2 regions of the Streptomyces sp. SYP-A7185 genome follow, and region 2 is predicted to be linked to the other one. Evidence: riboswitches for the same ligand, from Rfam matches in the RefSeq annotation. Region 2 holds a riboswitch; the other holds the start of a gene.
The links. A riboswitch is a leader RNA that binds a small molecule or an ion and turns the genes downstream of it on or off. The one in region 2 is predicted to bind glycine.
Positions count from the first base shown of each region.

Region 1: linked by a shared signal. The riboswitch ahead of gcvT (glycine cleavage system aminomethyltransferase GcvT) and the one ahead of gcvP (aminomethyl-transferring glycine dehydrogenase) in region 2 are both predicted to bind glycine.

Region 1 is NZ_CP122310.1:6,433,955-6,449,525, forward strand. It holds gene QBL25_RS28360 (polysaccharide deacetylase family protein) at 1-138, shown strand, start outside; gene QBL25_RS28365 (YncE family protein) at 138-1,325, shown strand; gene QBL25_RS28370 (glycoside hydrolase family 25 protein) at 1,415-1,969, shown strand; gene QBL25_RS28375 (endonuclease domain-containing protein) at 1,975-2,517, opposite strand; gene QBL25_RS28380 (NADPH-dependent F420 reductase) at 2,799-3,458, opposite strand; gene QBL25_RS28385 (RNA polymerase sigma factor) at 3,632-4,273, shown strand; gene QBL25_RS28390 (CU044_5270 family protein) at 4,270-5,532, shown strand; gene QBL25_RS28395 (FadR/GntR family transcriptional regulator) at 5,687-6,379, opposite strand; partial or broken gene leuA (2-isopropylmalate synthase) at 6,690-8,391, shown strand; gene QBL25_RS28405 (ABC transporter ATP-binding protein) at 8,388-9,254, shown strand; gene QBL25_RS28410 (EF-hand domain-containing protein) at 9,310-9,522, opposite strand; gene QBL25_RS28415 (L-serine ammonia-lyase) at 9,599-10,969, opposite strand; gene glyA (serine hydroxymethyltransferase) at 11,148-12,407, opposite strand; gene gcvH (glycine cleavage system protein GcvH) at 12,428-12,805, opposite strand; gene gcvT (glycine cleavage system aminomethyltransferase GcvT) at 12,915-14,048, opposite strand; glycine riboswitch at 14,205-14,309, opposite strand; gene QBL25_RS28435 (AAA family ATPase) at 14,463-15,149, shown strand; gene QBL25_RS28440 (enhanced serine sensitivity protein SseB) at 15,194-15,571, shown strand, end outside.
Region 2 is NZ_CP122310.1:1,982,363-1,997,933, reverse strand. It holds gene QBL25_RS08630 (DUF881 domain-containing protein) at 1-509, shown strand, start outside; gene QBL25_RS08625 (FHA domain-containing protein) at 709-1,560, shown strand; gene QBL25_RS08620 (MerR family transcriptional regulator) at 1,577-2,320, shown strand; gene QBL25_RS08615 (bifunctional nuclease family protein) at 2,374-2,847, shown strand; gene QBL25_RS08610 (MerR family transcriptional regulator) at 3,020-3,655, shown strand; gene QBL25_RS08605 (DNA polymerase IV) at 3,727-5,163, shown strand; gene QBL25_RS08600 (PRC-barrel domain-containing protein) at 5,273-5,650, opposite strand; glycine riboswitch at 5,795-5,892, shown strand; gene gcvP (aminomethyl-transferring glycine dehydrogenase) at 6,089-8,974, shown strand; gene QBL25_RS08590 (DUF5999 family protein) at 9,074-9,280, opposite strand; gene QBL25_RS08585 (hypothetical protein) at 9,587-10,171, opposite strand; gene QBL25_RS08580 (glutamate--cysteine ligase) at 10,649-12,166, shown strand; gene QBL25_RS08575 (substrate-binding domain-containing protein) at 12,250-14,022, opposite strand; gene QBL25_RS08570 (CPBP family intramembrane glutamic endopeptidase) at 14,189-14,989, shown strand; gene QBL25_RS08565 (PhzF family phenazine biosynthesis protein) at 15,098-15,571, opposite strand, start outside.

The sequences.
Region 1 (15,571 bases), 4.5 Mb from region 2:
GCGTCGGAGGTGCGCCCGGGCTCCGTCGTGAGCCTGCACTTCGGGTACGCGGACACGGTCGCCGCGCTGCCCGCCGTCCTGGAAGAACTGGACCGCCGCGGCCTGCGCGCGGTGACGACCACGGAGCTGCTGACCTGATGACCCCGAACCTGAACCTCACCCGGCGCACCGGAGCCGTCCTCGTCGCCGGAGCCGTCGTGGCCGCGGCGCTCGCCGGCTGCGGGAGCGGTGACCGCGCGGACGAAGCCCTCGGCACCAAAGGCGTCCGGAAGACCGCCGGGCCCAAGGCGGCACCTGGCCTGCCGGGCATGCCGCCCGTCCTCGACCCGAAGGACGTCTACGCGGCCGACCGCCCGAACAAGCTCTCCCCGGTGGTCAAGGACTTCCCCTCCCGGATCTACGTCCCCAACACCGGCTCCAACACCGTCTCGGTCATCGACCCGAAGACGTACGAAGTCGTCGACACGATCGACGTGGGGATCCAGCCCCAGCACGTCGTGCCCTCCTGGGACATGAAGACGCTCTGGGTCAACAACAACCGCGGTCACACGCTCACGCCCATCGACCCCAAGACCGGCAAGGCGGGAAAGCCGGTCGACGTGCACGACCCGTACAACCTCTACTTCACGCCCAACGGCAAGTACGCGATCGTGATGGCCTCGATGGACCGGGAACTGGTCTTCCGCGACCCGCACACCATGAAGAAGGTCAAGACCGAACCGGTGAGCTGCTACGGCGTCAATCACGCCGACTTCTCCGCCGACGGGCGCTATTTCATCGTCTCCTGCGAGTTCTCGGGTGAACTCCTCAAGGTGGACACCGAGAAGATGAAGGTCATCGGGCAGCAGAAGCTGCCCTTCGAGGGCGCGATGCCGCAGGACGTGAAGATCTCGCCCGACGGCAAGACGTTCTATGTCGCCGACATGATGGCCGACGGCATGTGGGTCCTGAGCGGCGACAAGTTCGACAAGCCGAAACTCCTGCCGACCGGCAAGGGCACCCACGGCCTGTACGTCAGCAGGGATTCGCGCGAGATGTACGTGTCCAATCGCGGCGAGGGCACGATCTCCGTCTTCGACTTCCCCAAGAACAAGCTCACCAAGAAATGGAAACTCCCCCAGGGCGGCAGCCCCGACATGGGGGGAGTGTCGGCGGACGGCAACACCCTGTGGCTGTCCGGCCGTTACGACTCCGAGGTGTACGCCATCGACACCCGCACCGGAGTCCAGACGGCCCGCATCAAGGTGGGCGGCGGCCCGCACGGCCTCGCGGTCTATCCGCAGCCCGGCCGCTACTCACTGGGGCACACCGGGATCTTCCGCTAAGTCATACAACGGTTGACCATCCTGGCCAGCGGGCACCAAAGGGGTAGTTCCCCCCACCACTCCCCCCTCGGCCGCTCAGGAGGCTGCCCGTGCTCAAAGGCATCGACGTCAGCTCGTACCAGTCCACGTTCGACACGGACGGCATATCCTTCGTCATCATCAAATCAACTGAGGGCCGTTCGTACGTCAATCCACGACTGACCGCACAGGTGAAGCGGGCACGGGACGGCGGATGCGTGGTGGGTTTCTACCACTTCCTGTGGCCGGGGAGCATCAAGGCCCAGGCGGAGTATTTCGTCAGCAAGTCCCCGGAAAAGGCGGGCGACTTGCTGGCGGTGGACTGGGAGTGGACGGGCGAACACACCCGGGCGAGCAACGCGGAAAAAGACCGCTTCATCAAAGAGGTAAAACGCCTCCGCCCGAACCACCGGACCATCCTGTACACGAACCGGGATTTCTGGCTGAACCACGACACCACGTCGTACGCGGGCGACGGCCTCTGGATAGCCGACTACGTAACGGCGGGCAAGCCCCGAATCCAGGCGAAGTGGCGCATCCACCAGTACACGTCGACACCCCTGGACAAAAACGTGGCGAATTTCGCGAGCAAGGCCGCCATGCGCGAATGGGCCACGATCGCCTGACCCACTCACCCACCCGCGGACGGCTCCTCCCGGAGCCGCTTCGCGGGGGGACGGGCGATGTAGTCGTTCAGCAGGCCGAAGGTCCGCAGGTGAGCGGGGAGAGCCTCGTACCAGGCGAGACCGTAGGCGTTGCAGTTCGAGCAGATGAGGCCGCGGACGCAGTCGCCGCAGCACCTGCGGCCTTTGCAGCACGTGTGGTCGTGATCGATGTCGGGAGCGCGCGTCCCCGCCCCGGCGGACCCGCATATCGCGCAGCGCTCTCCCTGGAAGCGCCAGAGTCGGTCGACGAAGTCCTTGGTCACCTTGTAGTGGCTCAGCCTGACGCGCTCGGAGTTGCACGGCTTGCAGTAGGGCCGCAGGGCCCCCGACTTGTTGAGAGCCGAGTACTCGGAGGTCGGCTTGCTCTCGCCGCACCCGAGGCACTCGACGGCGCCGCTCGCGAGCATCGCCCGGTAGGTCGCGCTGTCGCGCTTTCTCCGCAGCGGAGCCAGCGGCCGGCCGGACGCCTGCTGTTGATAGTGGCCGGTGCACAGGCCCTTCGCCGACACGGCCCGCCGGCAGCGGTCGAACGCGCAGCTGAGCCGACCCGCGTCAGTCGTGGGAGCGCAGCGGACGGGAGTCAGTGCCCCGCCCCGATGGACCTGCGCGTAGTGGGTCCGGCACATCCCCTTCGTGAAGGGATGCCTGTCGGAGGTGCGCTCGCACGTCCATCCGTCGCCTTGAGCCGAACAGATACGCATGGATCGATCAACGAGCCGAATGAGCGCGGGTCACCTCCGTGCCCTTGGGGGACGCGGAGGTGACACGGGAGTTCGATCAGGCGCCGACCTCAGGCGCGCCAGTCCGGGGTGCGGGTCGGGGTGGCTTCGGCCAGGGCCTTTGTCACTGCTTCTGTGTCCTTGGCCAGGCCGTAGACCGGGGTGCCGGGCTGTTGGCGCCAGGAGTCGTCCTGGCCGCCGTTGTCGACGGTGTCGAAGCCGATCTCGTCGAGCAGGTCGCGGACGACCTTCTTGGCGGCCTCGTCGTCGCCGGAAACCGGGAGGGCGACGCGGCCGGGGGTGCCCTTGGGCTGGGGCTTGTCCAGGATGTCCTGGGCGTACGTGCCGTTGAAGGCCTTGATCACCGGGTGGCCGATCTGGCGCTCGGTCCAGCGGCTCTCGGTCAGGCCCTCCTCGATCTCGGCGATCTTCCCGTCGCGCTGCTGCGGGTAGTAGTTGCCGGTGTCGATGACGGCGACGTTCTCGGCCGCTCCGTCGAGGAAGCCGGAGGGCAGGTCCGGCACGGCCTTCAGGGGGATCGTCACGACGACGACCTCGGCGCCGCGCGCCGCCTCCTCGACCGTCACGGCCGTCGCGCCGGTCTCCTCGGCGAGAGCGGTGAGGGTGTGCGGGCCACGGGAGTTCGCGACGGACACGTCGTGCCCGACGGCCGTGAAGCGACGGGTGAGGTTGCCGCCGATGTTGCCCGCGCCAATGATGCCGATCTTCATGACTGACCCTTCCGGGGTTGATTCGCCGGTGTCGTAGCGGAGGTAACCTCCGGAAGAGGCGAAGTATTCCGGGGGAACGGGCGCAGATGTGATCAGGGGCACAGGAACTCTCCGGAGGCCGCGGAGAGGTACGTGGTGTGAGGCGTACTGAACTGGGAGATCTGGGGGACGGCATCCATGCGCGTATCCGGGCGGGGGAGCGGGAGGCGTTCGGTGAGCTGTACGAGGCGTATGCGCGGACGGTCTACAGCCATGCCCTCCGGCTGACGGGCGACTGGTCGGCCGCCGAGGAGGTCATGTCCGAGACCTTCCTCGCGGCCTGGCGTACCCGCGAGCGTCTCGAACCGGGCGACGGTTCGCTCAAACCGTGGCTGCTCGGCATCGCGACGCACAAAGCGCAGAACGCCAACCGGGGCCTGCGCAGACGGCTCGCGTTTCTGTCCCGCCAGCCGGCGCCGCCCCATGTGGCGGACTTCGCCGAGGAGTCGGCGGGGCGTATGGACGACGCGCGCAGACTCGCGGCGGTACATGGCGCGCTGCGGCGGCTGCGGCGCACGGAGCGTGAGGTGCTCGTGCTGTGCGTGTGGTCCGGGCTCGACTACGCGCAGGCCGCCGAGGCGCTCGGCGTTCCCGTCGGCACGGTCCGTTCGCGGCTCTCTCGCGCCCGCGCGCGGCTGCGGCGGCTCAGTGAGGACGGGGTGGATGTGACGGGTGTCGCGCGGGTCAAGAACGTGACGGAACCTCTTCGGGGTCGCGGAGAGGTAGAGAGTGAGGCCGCCTTCGCGGCCCTGCCCCTGCGGGAGGAATTCCGATGAGCGCCGCCACGCCGTCCCGGCGAGAGGCCGAGGCCGCCGAGGTCCGGGAACTGGCCCGTCTGCTGCCCGATTCGGGCGAGGACGAGTGGGAGCTTCCCCGGGGGCGTCACCTTCACCACAAGGACGTCCTGATGCAGCAGATCGACCGTGACACCCGCCCCGAGGTCCACCCTGAGACCCTCGAGACCCCTGAGACCTCTGCGGACCACCCCGATGCCTCTGCGGTCCACCCTGGCACCCGTCCCGGCAGCCACACTGCCAAGGACAACCGCGGCCCACGCCAGCCCGCCCCCACCTCCCCCCGCCGCCGACTCCTGCGCCCCGCGGTGCTGATGCCCGCCGCAGGCGCACTCGCCGTCGCCGGAATCCTGACCGCCACGCTGTCACTGCCCCCCGGGGCCACCGACGGTGGCCCTGACGGCGTACGCGACACGGGTGCCGGACGGGGCGCCGCCACCGGCGCGACGGTCACCCTCGACCGGATCGCCACCGCCTCCCTGAAGTCGGGCGTGACGCCGGTGAAGGACAGCCAGTTCGTCTACACGCGCAGTGTCGTCCGCTCCAACGAGAGCGAGTTCGACGGCCCGGTGAAGCTCGGCGCCCCGTACAGGGAGGAGGTCTGGCTGAATCAGGACCCCGCCCCCGTCACGGACATCGGCATGATCCGCGCCACCGGGAAGGCGGCGCCGATGGCCGGGCAGGACGTGCCCATCGAGGCGTCCGCCGTGGACGGTTCCGAGGAGAGCGGCGCCGTCCCGGAGGGGCCCGACCGCCCGACGTACGACTGGCTCGCCTCGCTGCCCACCGACCCCGACGCCCTCCTGGAGAAGCTGTACGCGCAGACGGAGGTGACCGGTGAGCGGGAGACGAAGGCGCAGGCCGTCTTCGACCGGATCGGCGACCTGGTCGGCGGCTCGGTCATGCCGCCCGAGAATGCCGCCGCCTTCTACCAGGCGGCCGCCAAGCTCCCCGGCATCGTGCAGGTGCCCGACGCGGTGGACGCGGCGGGCCGCCACGGGATCGGCATCACCGTCAAGGAGTCCGCGTTCGCCACGCGCGGCGAGTGGATCTTCGACAAGAAGACCTTCGCCTACCTCGGTTCGCGCAACTACATGACCAAGGACCACAAGCCGGGAGGAAAGCCCGGCAAGGCGGGCAACCCCGAGGTCCTCGCCGGCAGCAGCGCGATCCTGGAGCGCGGCGTCGTCGACCAGCGCGGCATGAAGCCCACCGGACCGCCTGCCTCCGACCGGGGCTGACCGCTTAGGCCTCGTCGCTGCCGCAGCAGGAGGAACAGGAGCAGTCCGATCAGCAGGTCCCGGCCGGTGACCTGGGCCCAGATCGCGCCCGCCCCGTCGGCGGCGTAGGGAGCCGCCCGACCGCCCGGAAGGGCGGCCTATGGTCGCCCCCCGCCTAGCTCCGAGACAGCAACCGGCCCAACGTGTCCTGGAGTTCCGCCTGGGCCAATCGGGCAGCTTCCTCCGCGTCGCGTGCCTCGACGGCTCGTACCAGCGCGGCGTGGGCCGCGTCGCCGTGGTTCGCTTCCTCCGTGCGCAGATCGACCAGGTCGAGCAGGTTGATCAGGCCCTCCCGCAGTACGGGGGAGAACTCCGCGAAGAGGTCCGTCAGGACCGGGTTGCCGGCCGCTGCCACGACCGCCGCGTGCAGGGCGATGTCGGCGTCCACGAACGCGGCGTCGCTCGCCGAAGCGGCGGCCCTGCGGCCTTCGAGTGCCTCGCGCATCGCCGTGATGTCCTCGTCGGTGCGGCGCAGTGCGGCGAGGCGCGCCGCCTGCACTTCCACCAGCATCCGCACCTCGTACACGTCCGATACCGCCGCGCGCCGCAGCCGCGCGGGCCAGTCGGCCACCGGTTCCGTCGCGACGACGAAGACGCCGGCGCCCTGCCGGGCCTTGACGAGGCCGGCCCCTGCGAGGGAGCGCAGGGCTTCGCGGACGGTGGAGCGGCCGATGCCGAGTTCCTTGGCCAGGGTGGTCTCGCCGGGGAGCTTGCTGCCGATGGGCCACTGGCCGCCGGTGATCTGTTCGCGCAGGCGCTGGGTGGCCTGTTCGACCAGGGGGCTGGGACGCAGGGAGCCGAGTGGCATCCGGGGACCTTTCGCGGCAGAGGGGGAATGGAGAGTGGGAGGAAGTGGGGGAGAGCGGAAGCGAAGCCAGATGCGGATGACTGCTTGTCTGAGGAGTACTTGTCTGAGGACCGGACGTGTGGCTAGTGTAGCGCCATGATCTTCTGCGGTCTCCTTCTCGGCTGCCGCGGCGGGGCCTGAAGCGACCGGCACCCCGCCGCGGGGTGCCGTGCCGCCGGTCGGCCACCGACCGTGAGCAGAAGGAAGCGCTCCCGTGACAGAAGATCCCGTCGTCACCACGTACGCCTGGAATTCCCAGCGCCCCAGCCCCATGCCCCACCACCGCTATCGCCCACACCAGGACCGCGTCGACGTCCCGTCCCTGGACCGCAGGTGGCCCGGCGCCCGCATCGAGCGCGCCCCCCTCTGGGTCCCCGTCGACCTGCGTGACGGCAATCAGGCGCTCGCCGAGCCGATGGACCCCACCCGCAAGCGACGCTTCTTCGACCTGCTCGTGTCGACGGGGTTCAAGGAGGTCGAGGTCGGCTACCCCTCGGCCAGCCGCGCGGACTTCGACTTCGTGCGCGACCTCGCCGCGCTCGGCGCGAGCGGCGGCATCCCCGACGACGTCGGCATCGTCGTCTTCACCCCCGCCAAGCCCGAACTCATCGACCGCACTTTCGAATCGATCGAGGGGCTGCCCCGCGCGATCGTGCACCTGTACATCCCCACCTCGCCGGTCTGGCGGGACGTAGTCCTCCGCCGGTCGCGCGCGCAGGTCCAGGACGTCGTCACGAAGGCCGCCACGCACATGGCCCGGCTGGCCGAGGCGCGGCACGGCGCGGACATCCGGTTCCAGTTCTCGCCGGAGACCTTCAACCTGACCGAGCCCGACTACGTACTGGAACTCTGCGACGCGCTGACGGAGCTGTGGGACGCGAGCCCGGACCGGCCCGTCACCCACAACCTGCCGGCGACCGTCGAGATCGCGACCCCCAACGTGTACGCCGACCAGATCGAGTACCTGCACCGGCACCTCGCCCGCCGGGAGTCCGTCGTCCTCTCCGTCCACCCGCACAACGACCGCGGCACCGGAGTCGCCTGCGCGGAGCTCGCCGTGCTGGCCGGGGCCCAGCGCGTCGAGGGCTGCCTCTTCGGCAACGGCGAGCGCACCGGCAACGTCGACCTGGTGACCCTGGCCCTGAACCTGTACGTGCAGGGCGTCGACCCCATGGTCGACTTCTCGGACATCGACGGCGTGCGCGAGGTCGTCGAGTACTGCAACCGCCTGCCCGTGCACCCCCGCCACCCGTACGCGGGAGACCTCGTCCACACCGCGTTCTCCGGCACCCACCAGGACGCCATCAGCAAGGGCTTGACCCGGCACGCACGCCGCGCGGCTGGGGGTCCCGGAGAGCGAGGCGCCCTGGGACGTGCCGTATCTGCCGATCGACCCGGCGGACATCGGCCGCAGCTACGAGGCCGTCATCCGCGTCAACTCGCAGTCCGGCAAGGGCGGCATGGCGTATCTGCTGCAGACTGGGCACGACCTGGACCTGCCGCCGCGCATGCGGCCCGACTTCTCGCGGGTCGTGCAGGAGATCACCGACGACAGCGGCCGGGAAGCGAGCGCCAAGGAGTTGTACGAGCTGTTCAAGGCGACGTACGTGGCGCCGGGGGATGGCGGGGGCGAGGTGGAGCTGCGTTCCTGGACCACCGACCTGGCCCCGGACGGCGCCCACCGGTTCCTCTGCACCCTCCGGGGCGGCGGCCGCATCGCTGACTTCGAGGGCGCCGGCGACGGTACGCTGTCCGCCTTCGTGGAGGCGCTCGCCGCCGCGGGAATCGCCGTCGACATCCTCGACCACTCCGCACACACCATTGGAGCCGGCGAGGCGGTCGCTTACGCCGAGTGCCGGGTGGGGGAGACCGTCCGCTGGGGCGCGGGCCTGGACACCTCGACCCTCGCCGCGTCCGTGCGGGCCGTGCTCGCGGCCGTGAACCGGGCAAACCGGGCGGGGACCGCCCGATGACCCCGACGCCTCCGACGACCACGCCCCCAGACCACCCGACGGCCACGCCCACCGGCCACCCCGCTCTGCCGACCTCCCCCGTCCTGCACACCGCGGACGTCACCGTCGTACGCGACGGGCGTCCCATCCTCGAAGAGGTCACCCTCACCGTCCGCCCCGGCGAGCACTGGGCGCTGCTCGGCGCGAACGGCGCTGGAAAGTCGACCCTGCTCAGCCTCTGCGGAGCCCTCACCCACCCCACGCATGGCACGGTCGAGGTGCTCGGCCGCCGCCTCGGCACCGTCGATCTGCGCGATCTGCGCGCGTACGTCGGTCATGTGAACCCGCGCCATCCGCTCCGCTCGCCCCTGCGGGTCCGCGAAGTGGTCCTCACCGGGCTCACCAACAGCCTGGAGCCGCTGCCCCGCTGGAGTTCCACGATCGAGCAGCAGGAGCAGGCCGACCGCCTGATCGCCCTGCTCGGCCTCGCCCACCGGGCGGACGCGCGCTGGCCCACGCTCTCGCAGGGCGAGCGTGGGCGGACCCTGATCGCGCGCTCGCTGATGCCGCGACCGCGGCTCGTGCTGCTCGACGAGCCGGCCACCGGTCTCGACCTCGCGGGCCGCGAGCGTCTCCTCGACAGCCTGGACACCCTGCGCGCGGCGCATCCCGCGCTCGCCACGGTCCTGGTCACGCACCACCTGGAGGAGCTCCCCGCCGGTACGACGCACGCGTTGCTGCTGCGTGACGGGCGCGTGCTCGCCTCGGGCGCCGTGGGCGACGTCCTGACGAGCGACCGGATCAGCAAGTGCTTCGACCATCCGATACGGCTGGAGCGTACGGAGGGCCGCTGGAGCGTCCGGGCGGCGCGGCGCTCCCGCTGAACACACGGAAGGGGCCCGGCACACGCGTGTGCCGGGCCCCTTCCGCGTGCTGCCGCTACTTGTTCAGGCTCGCCCAGAACTCGTCGAAGGAGAGGCGCTTGTCCTTGTCGGTGTCCTTCGTGCCGATCACGGCCTCGGCCACCGTCTCGGTGACATAGAAGTCCCCCATCTTCGCCATGGCCGACTTCCACTCCGCCGCCGTGATGAAGCCGTCGCCGTCCGCGTCGAACTGGTCGAACGTCCTGCGCGCTTCCTCGATGTCCGCCACCGGATCCACCCCTTCTTCGTGCACTACTGACGGGGATCAGGGTATCCGCCGTACGGGTGGCGCCCGGGACGTGGGCTCAGCACTCGATGATGTTCACCGCGAGGCCGCCGCGCGCCGTCTCCTTGTACTTCACGCTCATGTCGGCGCCGGTCTCCTTCATGGTCTTGATGACCTTGTCGAGGGAGACCTTGTGGCTGCCGTCGCCGCGCATCGCCATCTTCGCGGCGGTCACGGCCTTCACGGCCGCCATGCCGTTGCGCTCGATGCAGGGGATCTGGACAAGGCCGCCGACCGGGTCGCAGGTCAGGCCGAGGTTGTGCTCCATGCCGATCTCGGCGGCGTTCTCGACCTGCTCGGGGCTGCCGCCGAGGACCTCGGCGAGGGCGCCGGCCGCCATCGAGCAGGCGGAGCCGACCTCGCCCTGGCAGCCGACCTCGGCGCCGGAGATCGAGGCGTTCTCCTTGAAGAGCATGCCGATCGCGCCGGCCGCCAGCAGGAAGCGGACCACGCCCTCCTCGTCGGCCCCGGGCACGAAGTTCATGTAGTAGTGCAGGACCGCCGGGATGATGCCGGCCGCGCCGTTCGTCGGGGCGGTGACCACGCGGCCGCCCGCCGCGTTCTCCTCGTTCACCGCCATCGCGTACAGAGTGATCCACTCCATCGCGCGGGCCTGCGGGTCGCCCTCGGCGCGCAGCTGGCGGGCCGAGTTCGCCGCGCGGCGGCGGACCTTCAGGCCGCCCGGCAGGATGCCCTCGCGGGACATGCCGCGCGAGACGCAGGACTGCATGACGCCCCAGATGTCCAGCAGGCCCGAGCGGATCTCCGCCTCGGTGCGCCACGCCTTCTCGTTCTCCAGCATCAGCGCGGAGATGGAGAGGCCGGTCTCCTCGGCCAGGCGCAGCAGCTCGTCGCCGGTGCGGAAGGGGTGCTTGAGGACGGTGTCGTCCGGCACGATCGGGTTCTCGCCGGCCACCGCGTCGTCGTCGACCACGAAGCCGCCGCCCACGGAGTAGTACGTCTTCTCCAGGACGAGGCCGCCCTCGTGGTCGTACGCGAAGATCGTCATGCCGTTGGCGTGGTACGGCAGGGCCTTGCGGCGGTGCAGGACGAGGTCCTCGTCGAAGTCGAAGTCGATCTCGTGCATGCCGAGGACGTTGAGGCGGCCGGTGTTCTTGATCTGCTCGACGCGCTCGTCGGCGAACTCGACGTCGACCGAGCGCGGGGACTCGCCCTCCAGGCCGAGCAGGACCGCCTTGGGGGTGCCGTGGCCGTGCCCCGTCGCGCCGAGCGAGCCGTACAGCTCGGCCCGTATGGCGGTGGTGTGGGCCATCAGGCCCTCGTTCTTGAGGCGGCTCGCGAAGATGCGGGCGGCGCGCATGGGACCGACCGTGTGGGAGCTGGACGGGCCGATGCCGATCGAGAACAGGTCGAAGACCGAGAGGGCCACGAGAAACTCCAATGGTGGTTGGTAGACGCCGTTGTCTGCCGGGGTGGTGCAGAGAACTACGGAGTACGACGAGCGACTGCGGAAGCGGGGCATGAGCCGGGGCACCGCACTCACTGTCGTCACTGTCCAGTGTGCGCGGTGCCCCGAAGATTCGTACGAAGTAAAGCGTACGAAACTGCTACAGGTTGGGGTACAGCGGGTGCTTGGCTGCCAAGGCCGAGACCCGGGCCTTGAGCGACTCGGCGTCGAAGTCCGGCTTCAGGGCCTCGGCGATGACGTCGGCGACCTCGCGGAAGTCGTCCTCCTGGAAGCCGCGGGTCGCGAGCGCGGGCGTACCGATCCGCAGGCCCGAGGTGACCATCGGGGGGCGCGGGTCGTTCGGGACGGCGTTGCGGTTGACCGTGATGCCGACCTCGTGGAGGCGGTCCTCGGCCTGCTGGCCGTCGAGCTCGGAGTTGCGCAGGTCCACCAGGACCAGGTGCACGTCCGTGCCGCCGGACAGGACGTCGACGCCGACGGCCTTCGCGTCGTCCTGCACCAGGCGCTCGGCCAGGATGCGGGCGCCGTCCAGGGTGCGCTGCTGGCGCTCCTTGAACTCCTCGGAGGCCGCGACCTTGAAGGAGACGGCCTTGGCCGCGATGACGTGCTCCAGCGGGCCGCCCTGGAAGCCGGGGAAGACCGCGGAGTTCAGCTTCTTCGCGATGTCCTTGTTGCGGGCCAGGATGACGCCGCCGCGCGGGCCGCCGAGCGTCTTGTGCGTGGTGGAGGTGACCACGTCCGCGTACGGCACCGGGTTGGGGTGCAGGCCCGCGGCGACGAGACCGGCGAAGTGCGCCATGTCGACCCACAGCTTCGCGCCGACCTCGTCGGCGATGCGGCGGAACTCGGCGAAGTCCAGCTGGCGCGGGTAGGCGGACCAGCCCGCGATGATCACCTTGGGGCTGTTCTCCTTGGCCAGGCGCTCGACCTCGGCCATGTCGACCAGGCCGGCCTCGTCCACGTGGTAGGCGACCACGTTGAACTGCTTGCCGGAGAAGTTCAGGCGCATGCCGTGGGTGAGGTGGCCGCCGTGCGCCAGGTCCAGGCCGAGGATCGTGTCGCCGGGCTGGGCGATCGCGAAGAGGGCGGCCTGGTTGGCGGAGGCGCCCGAGTGCGGCTGGACGTTGGCGTACTCGGCGCCGAACAGGTCCTTGATCCGGTCGATCGCGATCTGCTCGGTCACGTCGACGTGCTCGCAGCCGCCGTAGTAACGGCGGCCGGGGTAGCCCTCGGCGTACTTGTTGGTGAGGACCGTGCCCTGGGCCTCCATGACGGCGACCGGAGCGAAGTTCTCCGAGGCGATCATTTCCAGGGTGGACTGCTGGCGGTGGAGCTCGGCGTCGACGGCGGCGGCGACGTCCGGGTCCAGCTCGTGGAGAGGGGTGTTGAGAAGCGACATCAGGTGGTCCCCAAGGGTCTTTAGTTGCCTGCGAGCTCGGTGTACTGGGCCGCGGAGAGCAGATCGTCCGGCTCGTCCGTGATCCGTACCTTGAACAGCCAACCGCCCTCGAAGGGGGCGGAATTCACCAGCGACGGGTCGTCCACGACGTCCTGATTGGTCTCGGTGATCTCGCCGGTCACCGGGGAGTACAGGTCGCTGACGGACTTCGTCGACTCGAGCTCGCCGCAGGTCTCGCCCGCGGTCACGGTCTCGCCGACCTCGGGGAGCTGGGCGTAGACGACGTCACCGAGCGCGTTGGCCGCGAATTCGGTGATGCCGACGGTGGCCACACCGTCCTCGGTGGCCGAAAGCCACTCGTGCTCCTTGCTGTAACGCAGCTGCTGGGGGTTGCTCATGACCTGAATTCTCCTGTACGCGGGTGGGTGCTGCGGAACGGGAAAGATGTGCGTGGGGTCACTTCCGGGTTACCACAGGGGCGGAAGTGTCACTACAGAAGCGGAAGTGTTACTTCTGACGCTTGTAGAACGGCAGTGCCACGACCTCGTACGGCTCGTGCGTGCCGCGGATGTCCACGCCGACGCCCTCGGTGCCGGGGGCCGCGTGCGCCGCGTCGACGTACGCGATGGCGATCGGCTTGCCCAGCGTGGGGGAGGGGGCACCGGAGGTGACCTCGCCGATGACCTTGCCGTCGGCGACCACGGGGAAGCCCGCGCGCGGGACGCGGCGGCCCTCGGCGATCAGGCCGACCAGCTTGCGCGGGGGAGCGGCCTCGGCCCGCTCGGCGGCCGCGGCGAGGGCCGCGCGCCCCACGAAGGTGTCGGCCTGCGAGGTCTTCTCGAACTTGACGACCCGGCCCAGACCCGCGTCGAAGGGCGTCAGCTCCGCGGTCAGCTCGTGCCCGTACAGCGGCATGCCCGCCTCCAGGCGCAGCGTGTCGCGGCAGGAGAGCCCGGCGGGCACCAGGCCGACGGGCTCGCCCGCCTCCATCAGCGCGCCCCACAGCTTCTCCGCGTCACCGGGGGCGACGAAGAGCTCGAAACCGTCCTCGCCGGTGTAGCCCGTGCGGGCGATGAGCGCGGGCACGTCCGCGACCGTGCCGGGCAGACCCGCGTAGTACTTCAGGCCGTCCAGGTCCGCGTCCGTGAGCGACTTCAGGATGCCGGGGGACTCGGGGCCCTGGACGGCGAGCAGCGCGTACGCGTCGCGGTCGTCGCGGACCTCGGCGTCGAAGCCCTCGGCGCGGGCGGTCAGCGCGTCGAGCACGACCTGCGCGTTCGAGGCGTTCGCGACGACCAGGTACTCGGGGGCGTCGGGCTCGCCGAGGCGGTAGACGATCAGGTCGTCCAGGATGCCGCCGTCCTCGGCGCAGATCATGGTGTAGCGGGCGCGGCCGACGCCGACCGAGCCGATGTTGCCGACGAGCGCGTGGTTCAGGAGGTCCACGGCCTGCGGTCCGGTGACCGTGATCTCGCCCATGTGGGAGAGGTCGAAGAGACCGGCCTTCGTCCGCACGGCGTTGTGCTCGTCGCGCTCGCTGCCGTAGCGCAGCGGCATGTCCCAGCCGGCGAAGTCGGTCATGGTGGCGCCGAGCGCCCGATGCACGGCATCAAGGGCTGTCAGACGGGGGACGGTGCTCATATGTGGAACTCCCAGGGCATGACGGGCGAGGTCGATCCTCCCCATCTGTCATCGGAACCTGAGAGGTTCACCACGACCCGGCCGTACGTGTCGTACGGGAGGTCGTGACTTGCACCTTGGGTGGAGCCGCGAGAGCGGCCCGCTTTTCAGATGTGCCTCGCCCGCGCGGTACGGGGCCTGAGAGATTCAAGGGAGGGACTTGCTCCTTCGGCGCCCCGGTGCGTCGTCGACGGTCACCGGGAACTCTCCCGCGCGGATTCAAACGGCCTGTATGGAGTTTGCGCGCACATCATTGCACGCGCCTTCGTCACAGGGCAGTGCCAGTCCAGTAATGCTGTTGTGCCGCATTACCTTCTCTTTACACTTGCCGGGGAAGCTGCGGGAAGCAGGTACGTGACCGCTATGGGGAGGCCGATCACGGTGCGCAGGACGAGCGTCTACGCGACCAACACGGGGGTGGCCCTGCCCAAACAGGCCGCCGTCCCCGCCGAAGAGAGCTGCGGCTCCCTGGCCACGGCCGTCGTCCGCGACCTGCGGCAGCGGAGCGGCCACAGTCCGCACCGGCTGACGTTCGGCGAGGGCGACCTGATCGTCGTCTCCGGGCTGCCGGGCAGCGGGAAGTCCACGCTGATGCGCCGGGCCGTCACGGGCCCCCGCATCGACTCGCAGGACACCCGCGACCGATGGGCCCTGCGCATGCCGGACCTGCTGCCGTACGCGGTGTACCGCCCCCTGGTGCGCCTCGCGCACTACGCCGGTCTGCGCAGGGCCCTGCGCACCGGCGAGGGCGTCGTGGTGCACGACTGCGGCACGCAGGCCTGGGTACGGCGCTGGCTGGCCCGCGAGGCCGTGCGGCGCGGCACGACCCTGCACCTGCTGCTGCTCGACGTGGAGCCGGAGACCGCCAGGGAGGGGCAGCTCGCGCGCGGCCGCGGCGTGTCGCGGTACGCCTTCGCGCGCCACCGCAGGACGGTCGGCCGGCTCGTGGGCGCCGCCGAGCGGGGCGACCTGCCGCGCGGCTGCGGCTCGGCCGTACTGCTCGACCGGACGGCGGCGGGGGTGCTGCGGGGGATCGGCTTCGGCGACCGGGGGCCACGTTAGGGTCGTGCGGCAGGCAGAGCGGGACCGAGCAGGGGTTAGAGACGATGGACATTCCGGCGCAGGCGCACGCGCATCCCTACGGAGGATGGCCGGGCAACGAACTCGAAGAGGTGCTCGCGGCCTCCCTGGGCATGCCGGGAGCGCCGCAGGCCTCCGTGGGGGCCCGCATCGTCGAGGTGCTCGGCCGCAGCCACGTCTGGGTCCCGCTGCCGAACGGCGGGGCGCCGGACAGCGGCACCCTGGACCTGCCCACGCTGGAGATCGACGGCCAGGCCTACGTCCCCGTCTTCAGCTCCGAGCAGCAGTTCCGGCACGTCACGGGCGGCCGGATGGGCTGCACCGTGGCACCCGCCGTGGAGTTCGCGCGCGGCCTCCCGCCGCAGCTGGGCATAGCGGTCAATCCGGACGGCACGATCGGGGTC
Region 2 (15,571 bases):
AGAAGCAGCGTCTGGAGGATCAGCGCACCGGGCTGGAGAACAGCTCGGACCAGGCCGAGGAGGCCCGCAAGCAGACCGTCGAGAAGGAGCGTCAACTCGGCATTCTGGCGGGCACCGTGGCCGCGCAGGGTCCTGGCATCACGCTGACCATCGATGACAAGAAGGGGTCGGTCGAGGCGGACATGCTGCTTGACGCCATTCAGGAGCTGCGTGCCGCGGGCGCCGAGGCCATCCAGATCAATGATGTACGGGTAGTAGCCAACACCTATCTGTCGGATACGGACAGTGGTGGTGTCCGGGTGGACGGCCGCAAGGTCGGCAAGCCCTACCGGTTCAAGGTGATCGGCAAGCCGCAGGACCTCGAGCCGGCCCTGAACATCCCAGGTGGCGTGGTGCAGACTCTGGAGAAGGAGCAGGCCACCGTCACCGTCGCACGAGCGGAGAAGATCGTGGTGGACGCCTTGCGAGCGGCGAAGCGGCCTGACTACGCTCGGTCGTCGTCCCAGTGAGGCGGGGGCGCATGGGGGCCGCCGGTCGAGGGCAAGAGCTTGCGGGGGGTCGGCGCACCGTAAGCGTGGTGCGTGGTGGAAACTGTTTGGTGGATGCGGACGTTGTGAGGATGTCTGTGCTGCCGATGTACGCCGGTGTGTGCAATCAGGGTTCGTCCTGCCCCACGGGCGGGTCTGTTTCGGTCAAGGGGAATCGCCCGTGAAGTTGTTTGCGAAGTTGTTCGGCAAGAGCGCACGTGAGGACAGTGGCAATCCCGCCACCGCCCGGCACCGTGCCCCGCGCCATGGAGATGCCGAGGAGCAGGGCGGCGAGCGCCCGATGTTCCGCGACCAGGTCGGTGGGCCAGGCGGTGACATTTCGGGCGCGCAGGGCGCGTCGTCTGTTGACCCTGCCGGTCCGGGCCGCATAGGTTTCGGAGAACCGTCAACCTCAAGTACGGGTGGAGGGTTTACCCCCGATCCGTACGCATCCAATGCCCCCGCGGGGCAGCCGCGGCAGGAGGATCCGTCCATGGCCCTGGTGTGTACGAGGTGCGGGAACCGCAACGCCGAGGCGAGCCGGTTCTGCTCCAACTGCGGTGCGCCGCTGCGGGCCGGAGCCACGCCGGAGCGTCCGTCCGAGACGACCTCGACGATCTCCATCTCGGGTCTCGAGGCCTACGACGCCGAGGTGACGGGGCAGACCGCCTCGCCCGCCCTGTCGCCGGAGGCCCAGGCCGCCGTAGACGCACTGCCGCTCGGCTCCGCGCTCCTCGTGGTGCGCCGCGGGCCGAACTCGGGCAGCCGCTTCCTCCTGGACGGCGAGCTGACCACGGCGGGGCGTCACCCGCAGAGCGACATCTTCCTGGACGACGTGACCGTGTCGCGTCGTCACGTGGAGTTCCGTCGTCTCGGTGACGGTTCCTTCACCGTCGCCGACGTGGGCAGCCTCAACGGCACGTACGTCAATCGGGAGCGCATCGACTCGGTCGCGCTGTCGAACGGCGACGAGGTGCAGATCGGCAAGTACCGCCTGGTCTTCTACGCGAGCCAGCGGGCCATGGGTATCTGATCCGTCAGGAAGGTCCATGCTTCAAACACCGAGGGGCGGTGCCGGCAACGGCACCGCCGCCGAGGACCGTCGGCTGCTGAGCATCGGCGCGGTGTTGAACGCGCTGCGTGACGAGTTCCCCGAGGTCACGATCTCCAAGATCCGTTTTCTGGAGTCGGAAGGGCTCATCGAGCCGGAGCGCACGCCGTCGGGCTATCGCAAGTTCACCCCGGAGGACGTGGAGCGGCTCGGCAGCGTCCTGCGGATGCAGCGGGACCACTATCTGCCGCTCAAGGTGATCAGGGAGCACCTGGACGCCCTGGAGCGCGGTGAGCGGGTCTCCATGCCCTCTCTGGGGCAGCCGCGCGAGCCCGGTGACGCCTGGGGCGTGAGTGAGGCCGCTGAGCCCACAGCCGCCCGTGTGGGCCGTGCGGAGCTGCTTGCCGCCGCCGAGATCGACGCGGAGCAGCTCGCCGACTGGGAGACGTACGGGCTCATCGTGCCCCTGCCGGACGGCGGTTATGACGCGGAAGCCGTGACGGTCGCCGCGCTCGTCGTCGAACTTGGGCGATTCGGTATCGAACCCCGACATCTGCGCACCCTGAAATCCGCGGCCGAACGCGAGGCGGGACTGGTCGACCAGGTCGTGGCGCCGCTGCGGCGGCACCGCAATCCGCAGACCAGGGCCCATGCGGAGGCCCGGACGAAGGAACTCGCCGGACTGACCGGAAAGCTCCATTCTGCGCTGGTGCAGACCGCTCTCGGAGTGCGGTTGCCCTGACTGAGGGGGTGCCCGACTACCCAAACCGACCGGGCACGTCCTAGGGTTGCTGTGTGAACGAGCTCGACGTCGTAGGTGTCCGGGTGGAAATGCCCTCCAACCAACCGATCGTGCTCCTGCGTGAAGTGGGAGGCGATCGTTACCTCCCCATCTGGATCGGACCAGGGGAGGCGACCGCGATCGCCTTCGCACAGCAGGGGATGGCGCCCGCACGGCCGCTGACCCACGACCTGTTCAAGGACGTGCTGGAGGCGGTGGGTCAGGAGCTCACCGAAGTGCGCATCACGGACCTCCGAGAAGGGGTCTTCTACGCGGAGCTGGTCTTCGCCAGCGGGGTCGAGGTGAGCGCGCGGCCGTCCGACGCCATAGCGCTCGCGCTGCGCACCGGAACGCCGATCTACGGCAGCGACGGTGTCCTCGACGACGCGGGCATCGCCATTCCGGACGAGCAGGAGGACGAGGTGGAGAAGTTCCGCGAGTTCCTCGACCAGATCTCGCCCGAGGACTTCGGCACCAACAGCCAGTAGGCCGTCGCTTCCCGAGGGTCCCGGCGGACCATTCGACTAGCCCTTCCCGAAGGCGCGGTACGGCAAACCACTCTTAGGGTGATTATCACTCGGCGTGCCGAGTGTGGCGATCGTTGACGAGCCCCTGGTGACTGCCTACCGTCGTGGAGGCAGGTCAAGGACGGAGGTCGGCGTGAGAAGCAGCGGCGACGGTACGGCGATGGGCGGTCCGTATCCGCTTCAGAGCAGCGCGGCCGGTCACTCTCCGAAGAGGCCGATGGCGGTTCAGGGGAGCGTTCAGGAGAGCGGGGACGCCACGTCCGGGCCGACCGAACAAGAACAGATCGGGTACCGGGGGCCGACCGCGTGTGCGGCCGCCGGCATCACCTACCGGCAGCTCGACTACTGGGCCCGGACGGGTCTGGTCGAGCCCAGTGTGCGATCGGCGGGCGGGTCGGGGACCCAGCGGCTCTACAGCTTCCGGGACGTCGTCGTCCTGAAGATCGTGAAGCGCTTCCTCGACACCGGTGTGTCCCTCCAGAACATCCGGACCACGGTCCAGCATCTGCGGGACCGCGGTTTCCAGGACCTGGAGCGGATGACGCTCATGAGCGACGGCGCCACGGTCTACGAGTGCACCTCGCCCGACGAGGTCCACGACCTGCTCCAGGGCGGTCAGGGAGTCTTCGGGATCGCGGTGGGCGTCGTGTGGCGGGACGTGCGGGCGGCGCTCTCGCAGCTGCACGGGGAGCGGATCGACACCGGGGAGACGCTGGTACGGCAGAACCCCGCCGACGAGCTCGCCAGGCGGCGCAACAGGGCCGTGTGAGGCGCCGGCGACATGGCGGGCGCGGTGCGGTCCCCGGGGCGTTGTCAGTGGCGTAAGGCAGCATCAGAGGTGTGAGAACCGCGCCCACGATTCTGCATCTCGACATGGATGCTTTCTACGCGTCCGCCGAGCAGGCCGCGAAGCCGAGTCTGCGCGGGAAAGCCGTGGTCGTGGGCGGCCTTGGACCGCGGGGCGTGGTGGCCACGGCGTCGTACGAGGCGCGGAAGTTCGGGGTCCACTCGGCGATGCCCATGGGGCAGGCGCGGCGCCTGGCGCCCAATGCCGCCTATCTGGTGCCGCGCTTCGGGCTCTACCGCGAGATCAGCGACCAGGTGATGGCGCTGCTGCGGGGGCTCTCGCCGCTGGTGGAGCCGCTGAGCCTGGATGAGGCCTTCGTGGATCTGGAGGCGGGCGGCGTGGCCGACGACCAGGCGTCCGCGCTCGTGGTGGGCGAGCGGCTGCGCGCGGACATCAAGGCGGTGACGGGGCTCGCGGGATCGGTGGGTCTCGCCGCGTCCAAGATGCTGGCGAAGATCGCCTCGGAGGAGGCCAAGCCGGACGGGCTGCGGCTGATCGTGCCGGGCACCGAGCGGGAGCTGCTCGGGCCGATGCCGGTCAGGACCCTGCCGGGCGTGGGGCCCGCCACCGGGGACCACCTGCGGCGGGGCGGGATCACGACCGTGGGGGAGATCGCGGAGGCCGGCGAGGACGAGCTGGTGCGGCTCCTGGGGAAGTCGCACGGCAGCGCGCTGTACGCGATGGCGCTCGCCCGCGACGAGCGGCCCGTGGTGGCCGAGCGGGAATCGAAGTCGGTCAGCGTCGAGGACACGTACGACGTGGACATCCATGACCGGGTGCGGGTCAGGGGCGAGGTCGCGCGGCTCGCGGACCGGTGTGTGGAGCGGCTGCGGGCGGCGGGGCACTCGGGGCGCACGATCGTGTTGAAGGTGCGGCGGTTCGACTTCTCCACGCTGACGCGCTCCGAGACGCTGCGCGGGCCCACGGACGACCCCGGGGTGGTGCGGGAGGCCGCGGCGCGGCTCCTGGAGTCCGTGGACACCACCGGCGGCGTGCGGCTGCTCGGCGTGGGCGTGACGGGCCTGGCCGACTACACGCAGGAGGACCTCTTCGCGCAGGCCCAGGCGCAGGCACAGGCCGAGGCGGACGCGCTGGAGGCGCTGGAGGCGCTGGAGGCGCTGGAGACGCAGGGGGAGGCGACCGCCGAGGAGAGCCCGGGGGAGGCCGCGGCCCCGCCGGTCGGAGAGACGGTGGCGGAGCCGGTCGTTCCGGCCGAGCGGCGGTGGCCCGCCGGGCACGACGTGCGGCACGCCGAGTACGGGCACGGGTGGGTGCAGGGCAGCGGCCTGGGGCGGGTCACCGTGCGCTTCGAGACCCCGGAGTCGTCGGCGCCGGGGCGGGTGCGGACGTTCCGTACGGACGATCCGGCCCTGGAGCCCGCCGAGCCTCTGCCCCTGGTGGCGGCTCCCGAGCCGCTGGAGCCGGGGTGACGGCGGCGCCGGGCCCCGTGACGTACCGGGAAGCGCCGGGACGGCCGGAAGCGCCGGGACGGCCCGCGGCGGGCGTCAGGAGCTCTCCTGGCCCGTGGTGGCGGCGAGGTCAGCTCTCCTGGCCCGCGATGGTGCCGAAGTCCTTGTCCGGCGGCGTCATCGACTGCGGAGGCGTGATGTCGAGGCCGTAGTGGTGGTAGAGCTGCAGTTCCTGTTCGGGGGAGAGGTGGCGGCCCACACCGAAATCGGGGGCGTCCTTGATCAAGGAGCGTTCGAAGGGAATGTGCAGGGTGCCGTCGGCCCTGAGCTCGCTCGGCTCCAGGGGGACGAACGCGTCCCGGCTGAACAGACCCGTGCGTATGGCCGCCCACTCCGGGGCACCCGTGGCGTCGTCGAGATAGACCTCGTCGATCGTGCCGATCTTGGCCCCGTTCCGGTCGAACGCCTTGCGGCCGATCAAGTTCCGCGGATCGATGTCGGTCTGCACGGTCCCTCCAACGGGTCGAGGCGTGTCGAAGTGGGGCGTAATTCATCCTCGTTCGTTCGTCATCACTACGAAAGAGCACTTCGCGGCAGGCGGCCACTCGAGGGATCGGCTCCGGACCTCGCTGGTAGGCTGGCGCTTGGCTGCTGACCCCGTGCGGGAGAGCTCTCCGGTCGAGACACCGGAGGCGCCGAAGGAGCAACTCCTCCCCGGAATCTCTCAGGCCCCTGTACCGCACGGACGAGGTCACTCTGGAAAGTAGGGCGGGCGTCGGGCGGGCACGTTCGAATCCCTTCCTCACCGACGGTGAAAGCCGGTGCGACGCCTCTCACGGGGCACGGACCGGTGAAACTCTCAGGTTGAGATGACAGAGGGGGAGGCCGTCCGGGTACCCGTGCCGTGGTGCCCCTCGCAGGTCGCGTCGACCAGGAGGCCTCCGCAATGACCGCCACTCCTCGTATCCCGCTCTCGGAGCTCGAACAGGGCATTCCCTTCGAGCAGCGGCACATCGGTCCCGATGCCGAGGCACGGGCCAAGATGCTCGCGCAGGTGGGATACGGCTCGCTCGACGAGCTGACCGCCGCCGCCGTGCCGGATGTGATCAAGAACGCCGAGGCGCTGAACCTCCCCGGAGCGCGCACCGAGGCCGAGGTCCTGGCCGAACTGCGTTCCCTCGCGGACCGCAACCAGGTGCTCGACTCCATGATCGGGCTCGGTTACTACGGGACCTTCACGCCGCCCGTGATCCTGCGGAACGTCATGGAGAACCCGGCCTGGTACACCGCGTACACGCCGTACCAGCCCGAGATCTCCCAGGGGCGGCTCGAAGCGCTGCTCAACTTCCAGACCGTCGTCGCCGAGCTGACCGGCCTGCCCACGTCCGGCGCCTCGCTGCTGGACGAGGGCACGGCCGCCGCCGAGGCCATGGCGCTCTCGCGGCGCATGGGCAAGGTCAAGAACGGCGTCTTCCTCGTCGACGCCGACGCCCTGCCGCAGACCATCGCCGTGATCCAGACCCGCGCCGAGCCGACCGGTGTCGAGGTCGTCGTCGCCGATCTGAGCGAGGGCATCCCGGCCGAGGTCGCCGAGCGCGGTGTCGTCGGCGTCCTGATCCAGTACCCCGGCGCGTCCGGTGCCGTCCGCGACATCAAGCCCGTCATCGACCAGGCGCACGAGCTCGGTGCCGTCGTCTCCGTCGCCGCCGACCTGCTGGCCCTGACGCTGCTCACCTCGCCCGGCGAGCTGGGCGCGGACATCGCCGTCGGCACGACGCAGCGCTTCGGCGTCCCGATGGGCTTCGGCGGCCCGCACGCCGGATACATGGCGGTGCGCGAGAAGTTCGCGCGCAGCCTGCCGGGCCGGCTCGTCGGTGTCTCCGTGGACGCGGACGGCAACAAGGCCTACCGCCTCGCCCTGCAGACCCGTGAGCAGCACATCCGCCGCGAGAAGGCCACCAGCAACATCTGTACCGCGCAGGTGCTGCTCGCCGTGATGGCCGGAATGTACGCGGTCTACCACGGTCCCGAGGGGCTCAGGTCCATCGCCCGGCGTACCCACCGCTACGCCACCGTCCTCGCCGCCGGGCTCACCGCGGGCGGGGTCGAGGTCGTGCACGGCGCGTACTTCGACACGCTGACCGTGCGGGTGCCCGGCCGGGCCGACGAGTTCGTCGCCGCGGCCCGCGAGGGCGGCGTCAACATCCACCAGATCGACGCCGACCACGTCTCCCTGGCCTGCGACGAGACCACCACGCGCAAGCAGCTGGCGGCGGTCTGGAGCGCGTTCGGCGTCGAGGCCGACGTCGAGGCGCTCGATGAGCGGACCGCGGACACGCTTCCCGCGGACCTGCTGCGCGAGGACGAGTACCTCACGCACCCCGTCTTCCACCAGTACCGCTCCGAGACCGCGATGCTGCGCTACCTGCGCAAGCTGGCCGACCGCGACTACGCGCTCGACCGCGGCATGATCCCGCTGGGCTCCTGCACCATGAAGCTCAACGCGACCACGGAGATGGAGCCGGTCACCTGGCCCGAGTTCGGCCAGCTGCACCCCTTCGCCCCCGCCCAGCAGGCGCAGGGCTATCTGACGCTCATCCGTGAGCTGGAGGAGCGGCTCGCCGAGGTCACCGGCTACGACAAGGTCTCGCTCCAGCCCAACGCCGGTTCGCAGGGCGAGCTGGCCGGACTGCTCGCCGTGCGCGGCTACCACCGCGCCAACGGCGACGAGCAGCGCACCGTCTGCCTCATCCCGTCCTCCGCGCACGGCACGAACGCCGCGAGCGCGGTGATGGCCGGCATGAAGGTCGTCGTCGTGAAGACCAGCGACGACGGCGAGATCGACGTCGAGGACCTGCGCGCCAAGATCGAGAAGCACCGCGACGAGCTGTCGGTTCTGATGATCACCTACCCGTCCACGCACGGCGTGTTCGAGGAGCACGTCGCCGACATCTGCGCCTCCGTGCACGAGGCGGGCGGTCAGGTGTACGTCGACGGCGCCAACCTCAACGCCCTGGTGGGTCTCGCCCAGCCCGGCAAGTTCGGCGGCGACGTCTCGCACCTGAACCTGCACAAGACGTTCTGCATCCCGCACGGCGGCGGTGGCCCCGGCGTCGGCCCGGTCGGCGTGCGCGAGCACCTCGCCCCGTACCTGCCCAACCACCCGCTCCAGCCCGCCGCGGGTCCCGAGACCGGTGTCGGTCCCATCTCCGCGGCGCCCTGGGGCTCGGCCGGAATCCTGCCGATCTCCTGGTCGTACGTACGCCTCATGGGCGGCGAGGGCCTCAAGCGCGCCACGCAGGTCGCGGTGCTCTCCGCGAACTACATCGCCAAGCGCCTCGAGCCGCACTTCCCGGTGCTCTACACCGGCCCCGGCGGCCTCGTCGCGCACGAGTGCATCATCGATCTGCGGCCGATCAGCAAGGCGACCGGCGTCAGCGTCGACGACATCGCCAAGCGGCTCATCGACTACGGCTTCCACGCGCCGACCATGTCGTTCCCGGTGGCCGGCACGCTGATGATCGAGCCGACCGAGAGCGAGGACCTGGTCGAGATCGACCGGTTCTGCGAGGCGATGATCAGCATCCGCGCGGAGATCGAGAAGGTCGGCGGCGACTGGCCCGCCGAGGACAACCCGCTGCGCAACGCCCCGCACACCGCCGCCGCGCTCGGCGGCGAGTGGGAGCACGCCTACAGCCGCGAGGAGGCCGTCTTCCCGGCCGGCGTCGTGGCCGCCGACAAGTACTGGCCGCCGGTGCGCCGCATCGACCAGGCGTACGGCGACCGGAACCTCGTCTGCTCGTGCCCGCCGCTGGACGCGTACGAGGACTGATATCGGGGTCCCGAACATGCGTGGGGGCCGGTCCGGAGGTTGTTCTCTCCGGGTCGGCCCCTTTGTGTTGTCCGTGCCGTGCCGTCGTGCGCTCGCGCGTCAGGCGGCGGTCATGATCTTGTCGGTGCCCAGCGGTCGGTGCGGGGCGATGATCTGGCCGTCCGGCAGCAGCTCACCGGTGTCCTCGAAGAGAAGGACGCCGTTGCACAGCAGGCTCCAGCCCTGCTCCGGGTGGCTCGCCATGAGGAGCGCGGCTTCCCGGTCGGCGGAGTCGGCTGTCGGGCACGGTGGTTGGTGCTGGCACATGGAAGGGTTCTTTCGCTGCGATGTGATGGCTGTGACGTCTGCCTTGCGACTCGATGCGGTGTTCATAACCGCCCCCCGTTCAGTCGGTCCGGTCCCAGTGTTGCCCTACGGGAGTCAATCCGCAGGGATTTCGCTGCAGCGCTCCTCACTGCTTAAAGACGTATCACCCGCCCGGACGGTTCAGCCCAACTGCACTGTCTCTTCGGGTGGTTCGGGGTGGTCATACCGGGCTAGTCCGTATGGGCATCTCACGCGCCGAGCCCCGCGGCCAAAAGCGGCGGCGGGGCACGGAGGCGTACGGCGAGGTCAGGCGGGCGAACCGAGCAGCGGTGCCGGGGTCATGCGGTGGGCGAGCGTGGCCAGGAGCTCGGTGGCGCGGTGCGGGAGGTGCGCCGCGATGCCCGGAGGCGCGGGAGCCAGGGGCACGAGGATGTCGGTGGGCGCGAGAGGGCCCTCCGTGCCGTCCGCGGTGCAGTCGCCGTGCAACCAAAGTGTCAGCATGTAAAGCTCGGGTACCGACAAGAGACGTGGCTGGTACGGCATTGGCATTGCTTCGGCATGACGGAGGGCGCGCTCGGTGGACGCTATGTACGGACCCTCGAAGAAGTGCGAGAAGGTCCATCCGTCGGGCGTCAGCATCGTGTCCGCCGCGGCGACGGCCCGGTCGCCGGCCCGGATCAGGAAACGCCACCCGGCGAGCCGGGTGGGCGAGGTACCTGCCGGAGCGATCCTGTCGAGGACGTGGACGGGCAGCGGGAGTTCGGGGCTTGCGGGTCCCTGTGCGGCGCGCAGGGACGGGGTGCGGGCTTCGCGTACGGCGGTGGGTGAACCGAGTGCCGCGAGGACGCTGCGCAGGGCGGGCGCGGGAGCCGGGGGGACTTGCAGCGGCATGGTGGGTCGCCTCTCTCATTCGACAGGCACGGTGGAACGAGGACAGGTGCGGACGTCGCTGTCTGCTCCGGGGGCAGAAGGGCGGGGGACCTCAAGCGCCAACTCTCTGCCTCGTTCGCGGAGTTTATACGACACGTGTTCAGGCAGTGTTTCGTCTAACCGCACCCGATATTGCCTGCAAGACGTTATCCGGTCGCCATTTTGCGAATTTTAACCCGATTCCAGAAGGGCCCGGACGTTTGACCTCGGCTCCCGTCGCGGAAGTGGACGGCCGATTCTCGTCGGTGTTTTTCACCAGGCGTCGGCGCGAAGATTCACCGGCCAACCCCATGCCTGGTGAATGTGCCGCACGGACGTGGCAGAGAGCCTACTGGGCCGGGGGCATGTGCGGGGCGTTATCGATCACATTGCAGGGCATCATCCACCGAGACACAGCGGCCGGATCATTGGCTGCCCATCCGAGGAGGGGACGCTTCGATGGGGGAGAAGGTCGTAGCAGGAACGTTTGATCTGGCCGAGCGCAACCGGTATCGGACCAAGCTCAAGGAGTGTCTCGCGGGGCTGCGGAGGCTGCTGGACGAGGAGCGGTTCGACCGGCCCAAGAATCTGATGGGCGTGGAGATCGAGCTGAATCTCGCGGGGCCCGACGGCATGCCGAGAATGCTGAATGCCGAAGTACTCGAACGGATCGCGAGCCGCGACTTCCAGACGGAACTCGGCATGTTCAATCTTGAAGTCAATATCGCGCCGCACCGATTGGGCGGCCGTGTTCTCGACCGCCTCGCCGAGGAACTGCGCACCGGACTCGCCTATGCCCACCGGAAAGCGAACGAGGTGAACGCGGGCATCGTGATGATCGGCATTCTGCCGACGCTCGCCCACCACGACCTGGTCTCGGGAAACCTCTCCGACGTCGACCGCTACGCGCTGCTCAACGACCAGATCGTGGCTGCGCGCGGCGAGGAGTTCGTCCTGGACATCCAGGGCGTGGAGCGGCTGACCTGCACGTCCGCGTCGATCGCGCCCGAAGCGGCGTGCACGTCGGTGCAGTTGCATCTCCAGGTCACCCCGGGCCGGTTCGCCGACGTGTGGAACGCGGCCCAGGCCGTCGCCGCCGCACAGGTCGCCGTCGGCGCCAACGCCCCGTTCCTCTTCGGGCGCGAGCTGTGGCGCGAGTCGCGCCCGCCGCTGTTCCTTCAGTCCACCGACACCCGGCCGCCCGAGCTTCAGGCCCAGGGCGTGCGGCCGCGGACCTGGTTCGGCGAGCGCTGGATCAGTGACGCCTACGAGCTCTTCGAGGAGAACCTGCGCTATTTCCCCGCGCTGCTGCCCCTCGTGGACGACGAGGCACCGCTGGAGGTGCTCGACGACGGCCGCGTGCCGCAGCTGGCCGAACTGGTCCTGCACAACGGCACCGTCTACCGCTGGAACCGCCCGGTGTACGGCATCGCGGGCGGTGTCCCGCACCTTCGGGTGGAGAATCGCGTCCTGCCCGCCGGCCCCACCGTCACCGACGTCATCGCCAACGCCGCCTTCTACTACGGCGTCGTACGCGCCCTCGCCGAGGAACCAAAGCCCGTGTGGAACCGGCTGCCCTTCGAGGCCGCGGCCGACAACTTCGACACCGCGTGCCGCGACGGCATCGAGGCCCGGTTGCGCTGGCCGCGGCGCGGCCGGTCGGGCGGGCTCGTGGAGGTGCCCGCGGTCGCTCTCGTGCGCGACGAGCTGCTGCCGCTGGCGGCGGCCGGCCTCGACGCGTGGGGCGTGGAGCCGGCCGACCGGGACTTCTACCTGGGGGTCATCGAGGAGCGGTGCAGGCGCCGGGTCAACGGGGCGTCCTGGCAGGCGGCGACGTACCACCAGGCCCTGGAGACCGGCCTGGAGCGCGAGGCCGCGCTCGCCGCGACCACCCGCCGCTACGCCGAGCTGATGCACGCGGGCGACCCGGTGCACACCTGGCCGGTGGGGCTGCCGGAGCCCGCCGTCCTGAGCTGAGGCGCAGGGAGCGAGCCCGCCGTCCTGAGCTGAGGCGCGGGGAGCCCGCCGTCCTCAGCTGAGGCGCACGGAGGCGGGCGGCCTCAGCCGTGGCTGCCCGCCTCCATGATCGCCTTGAGGATGACCGCGTGGATCTGTGCCGGGTCGTCGACCTGGTGGCCCGATCCGCCGGTCGCCTCCGCGATCTGCACGACCTCCTCCTTGTCCGCGTTCGGGCCCACCGCGATGGCGATGAGCGGCACCGGGCGCTCGGGGTCGGAGAGGTCCTCCAGCTGCGCGATGAGGTTGCTGCGCGAGAGGGAGCCGGGGTCTTGGTTCACGCCGTCCGTGAGCACCACCAGCGCGTTGAACTTGCCGCGCGCGTAGGTGGACGTGGCCTCCTTGTACGCCGCGAGCGTGGTGTCGTACAGGCCGGTCGCGCCGCCCGGGATCGGCGCCAGATCGCTGAAGGCCTCCGAGACCTCGTCCCGCTGGGTGCCCCCGCCCTTGCGGGCGCCCAGGCGCTCGGTGGGGACGAGCTTGCGGTAGTCGCGCTCGCCGTCGAGGTGGGTGGCGAACTCCCAGAGGCCGATCTCGTCCTCGTCGGTGAATCCCGCGAGCGCCTGGAGCAGCGAGGACTTGGTGACCTCCATCCGGGACTGGTCGCGGCCCGGCACGAACTCGCCCATGGAGTCCGACACGTCGACGACCGTACTGATCCGGGCGCTCTGGACGGTGATCGTCCACATGCCGAGTGTCTCCTGGAGCTCCCTCTCGGAGGGCGGGTCGCTCGCCTCGTCGCCGTACGGCTGGGGCGTGCGGCCGCCGGCCGCCGTGACGAGCCTCGCCGACGGCTCCTCGGCGCCGGTCCGGAAACCGTGCTTCGCCAGGATCGCGCGGCCCGCGTCGTCGCCGAACAGGGTCATGAAGCGCAGGGCGGCCCGGCTCTGGTCGGTGGACAGCTCGTCCTCACGGACCAGCGTGTAGGGGTAGTCCAGGCGCGGTGAGCCGTCCTTCGGATAGAACATGTCCAGGCTGTTCTCCTCGCCCGCCGACGCGTTGTGGGTGAACGCGGCCTGCTCGGAGAGGATCAGCGCCTGGTTGCGCCGGGGGTTGCCCTGCTCGGTGCCCGACGCGTCGCGGGCCAGCGTGTCGAGGAGCTGCCCGTCGGTGTCGGACGTGCGGGCCGACAGTGCCTTGGCCATCGCGGCGGCCTGGGTGTCGCCGTCCTGGCCGCCCGACTTCTTCGCCGACGCGCCCAGCTTCGCGAGCGCCAGCAGCCCGGTCGCGCTGCGCGCGGGATCGGCGGCGCCCAGCCGCAGCTTCTCGCCCTTCATCGCCGCGCCGGTCAACTCCGGCCACGCGTACGTCTTCTCGGGCCAGCCCAGCTTCTCGGCGGCCGAGGGGACCATGGCCATGCCCACCGGCGAGGAGGCTATGTTCCCCGCGGGCGACACCTTGTTCTGGCCGCCGCCCAGGCCCACGCGCTGCAACCACAGCTCGGAGTCCGGCACCCACACGTCGTAGCCGGGATCGCCCTTGCCCGTGCGCAGCTCGTCGGCGATCTTGTACGGATCGCGGGCCGAGACCCGCACGTCGATGCAGGCCCCGTCGGACGTGACGTCCTTCTCGCGCGCGTCGTCGGCCGCCGCGCGCAGGGCGGGGGCGATGTCGGGGGCGGCGACGACGTCCAGCCGCACCGAGTCGTCGCGGCAGGCGCCGCCGAAGCTCAGCAGGTCGCTGCGGACGGCGACCGCCGTGCCCGCCGCGACCGTCAGGACGAGTGCCGTCGCGATGGCCACCGTGCGGCCGCGCGAACGGGGCCGAGGGTCGGGTGCGTCCGTCCCGTGCTCATCGGGCAAGCTGTGACGTCCCATGGCGGTGGTGCCCCTCCTCGAATGATGAAGCAAGGAAAGAGGGGGTGGCGTGACCGCAATCGGCGTCCGTCCCCCTCGGCCTGTCGCGCACGATCTTCGTAACTTCTTTCGAGACCCTAGCGGGACGAGGATGGGGATGAGGCGGGATTACTCAACTGGAGGCGGAGTGCAAGCGGAGTCCGGGCCGTTGGCCGGTTCTTTTCGGGGCGAGGGGCCATCGCGACGGATCCTCCGGGACGAGACGCTGCTCGTCCTGGCGCTCTCACTGGGCGCGAGCGGTGTGTCGGCGCTGATCAGCTTTGTCGGCTCGGTGACCAAGCCGGGTGGCCTCAAGGACCAGGCCGCGACGATGAACGCGTCGGCCGCTCCGGGGCGGCCATGGCTTGATCTCGCGTGGCAGTTGTTCGGCATCTCGACCGCGCTGGTGCCGGTGGCGCTGGTCGCGCACTTCCTGATCCGGGAGGGTGCCGGGCTGCGTTCGATCGGGTTCGACCGGAGCCGGCCGTGGCCGGACCTGGGGCGCGGGGCGGCGATCGCCGCGGTGATCGGCAGCACCGGGATCGCGTTCTATCTGGCGGCGCGCGGGCTGGGGTTCAACCTGACGGTGGTGCCGGAGGATCTGCCCGACGTGTGGTGGAAGTACCCGGTGCTCGTGCTGGCCGCGGTGCAGAACGCGGTGCTGGAGGAAGTCATCGTCGTCGGCTATCTGCTGCGCAGGTTCGGCCAGTTGGGGTGGACGCCGATGGCCGCCCTGGTCGGCAGCTCGGTGCTGCGTGGCTCGTACCACCTCTATCAGGGCATCGGCGGTTTCATCGGGAACATGGCGATGGGGGTGGTCTTCGTGCTCCTGTACCGGCGGTGGGGGCGGGTCGGGCCGCTGGTGGTGGCCCATTCGCTCCTCGACATCGGCGCGTTCGTCGGGTACGCGCTGCTCGCGGGCAAGGTGGGGTGGCTTCCCACTCCGTAGACGGCCGGGCGGCCGGGCGGCCGGGCGGTTCTGTGCGGGGACGCCGCTGTGGGGACGTGCGACCGGGTCGGTCGTACGTCCCCACGGTGATGTCAGGGGCACGGGTCGTCAGGCGTACAGGTCGCCCTCGATGACGGTGACCGCGCGGCCCGTGAGGAAGGTGCGGTCGCCGCGCAGCTCCGTGCGGACGAGGCCGCTGCGGGCCGAGGCCTGGAGGCCGGTGAGCTCCGTGCGGCCCAGGCGCCGGGACCAGAAGGGGGCAAGCGCCGTGTGGGCGCTGCCGGTCACCGGGTCCTCGTCGATGCCAACGCGCGGGAAGAAGCCGCGGGAGACGAAGTCGTAGCCGCGGGAGGGGTCTTCGGCGGGCGCGGTGGCGATGATGCCGCGCTCGGAGTGCCGGATCAGGGCCTTGTGGTCCGGGGTGAGCGCGCGGACCGTCTTCTCGTCGGCGAGCTCGACCAGCAGGTCGCCGAGGTTCGCGCCCGCGTCGTACGCGGCGAGCGGTTCGGCGCCGAGGGCTTGTGCCACGCCGTCGGGGATCGCGGTCGGGGTCAGCGGGGCGGTCGGGAAGTCCATGGTGAT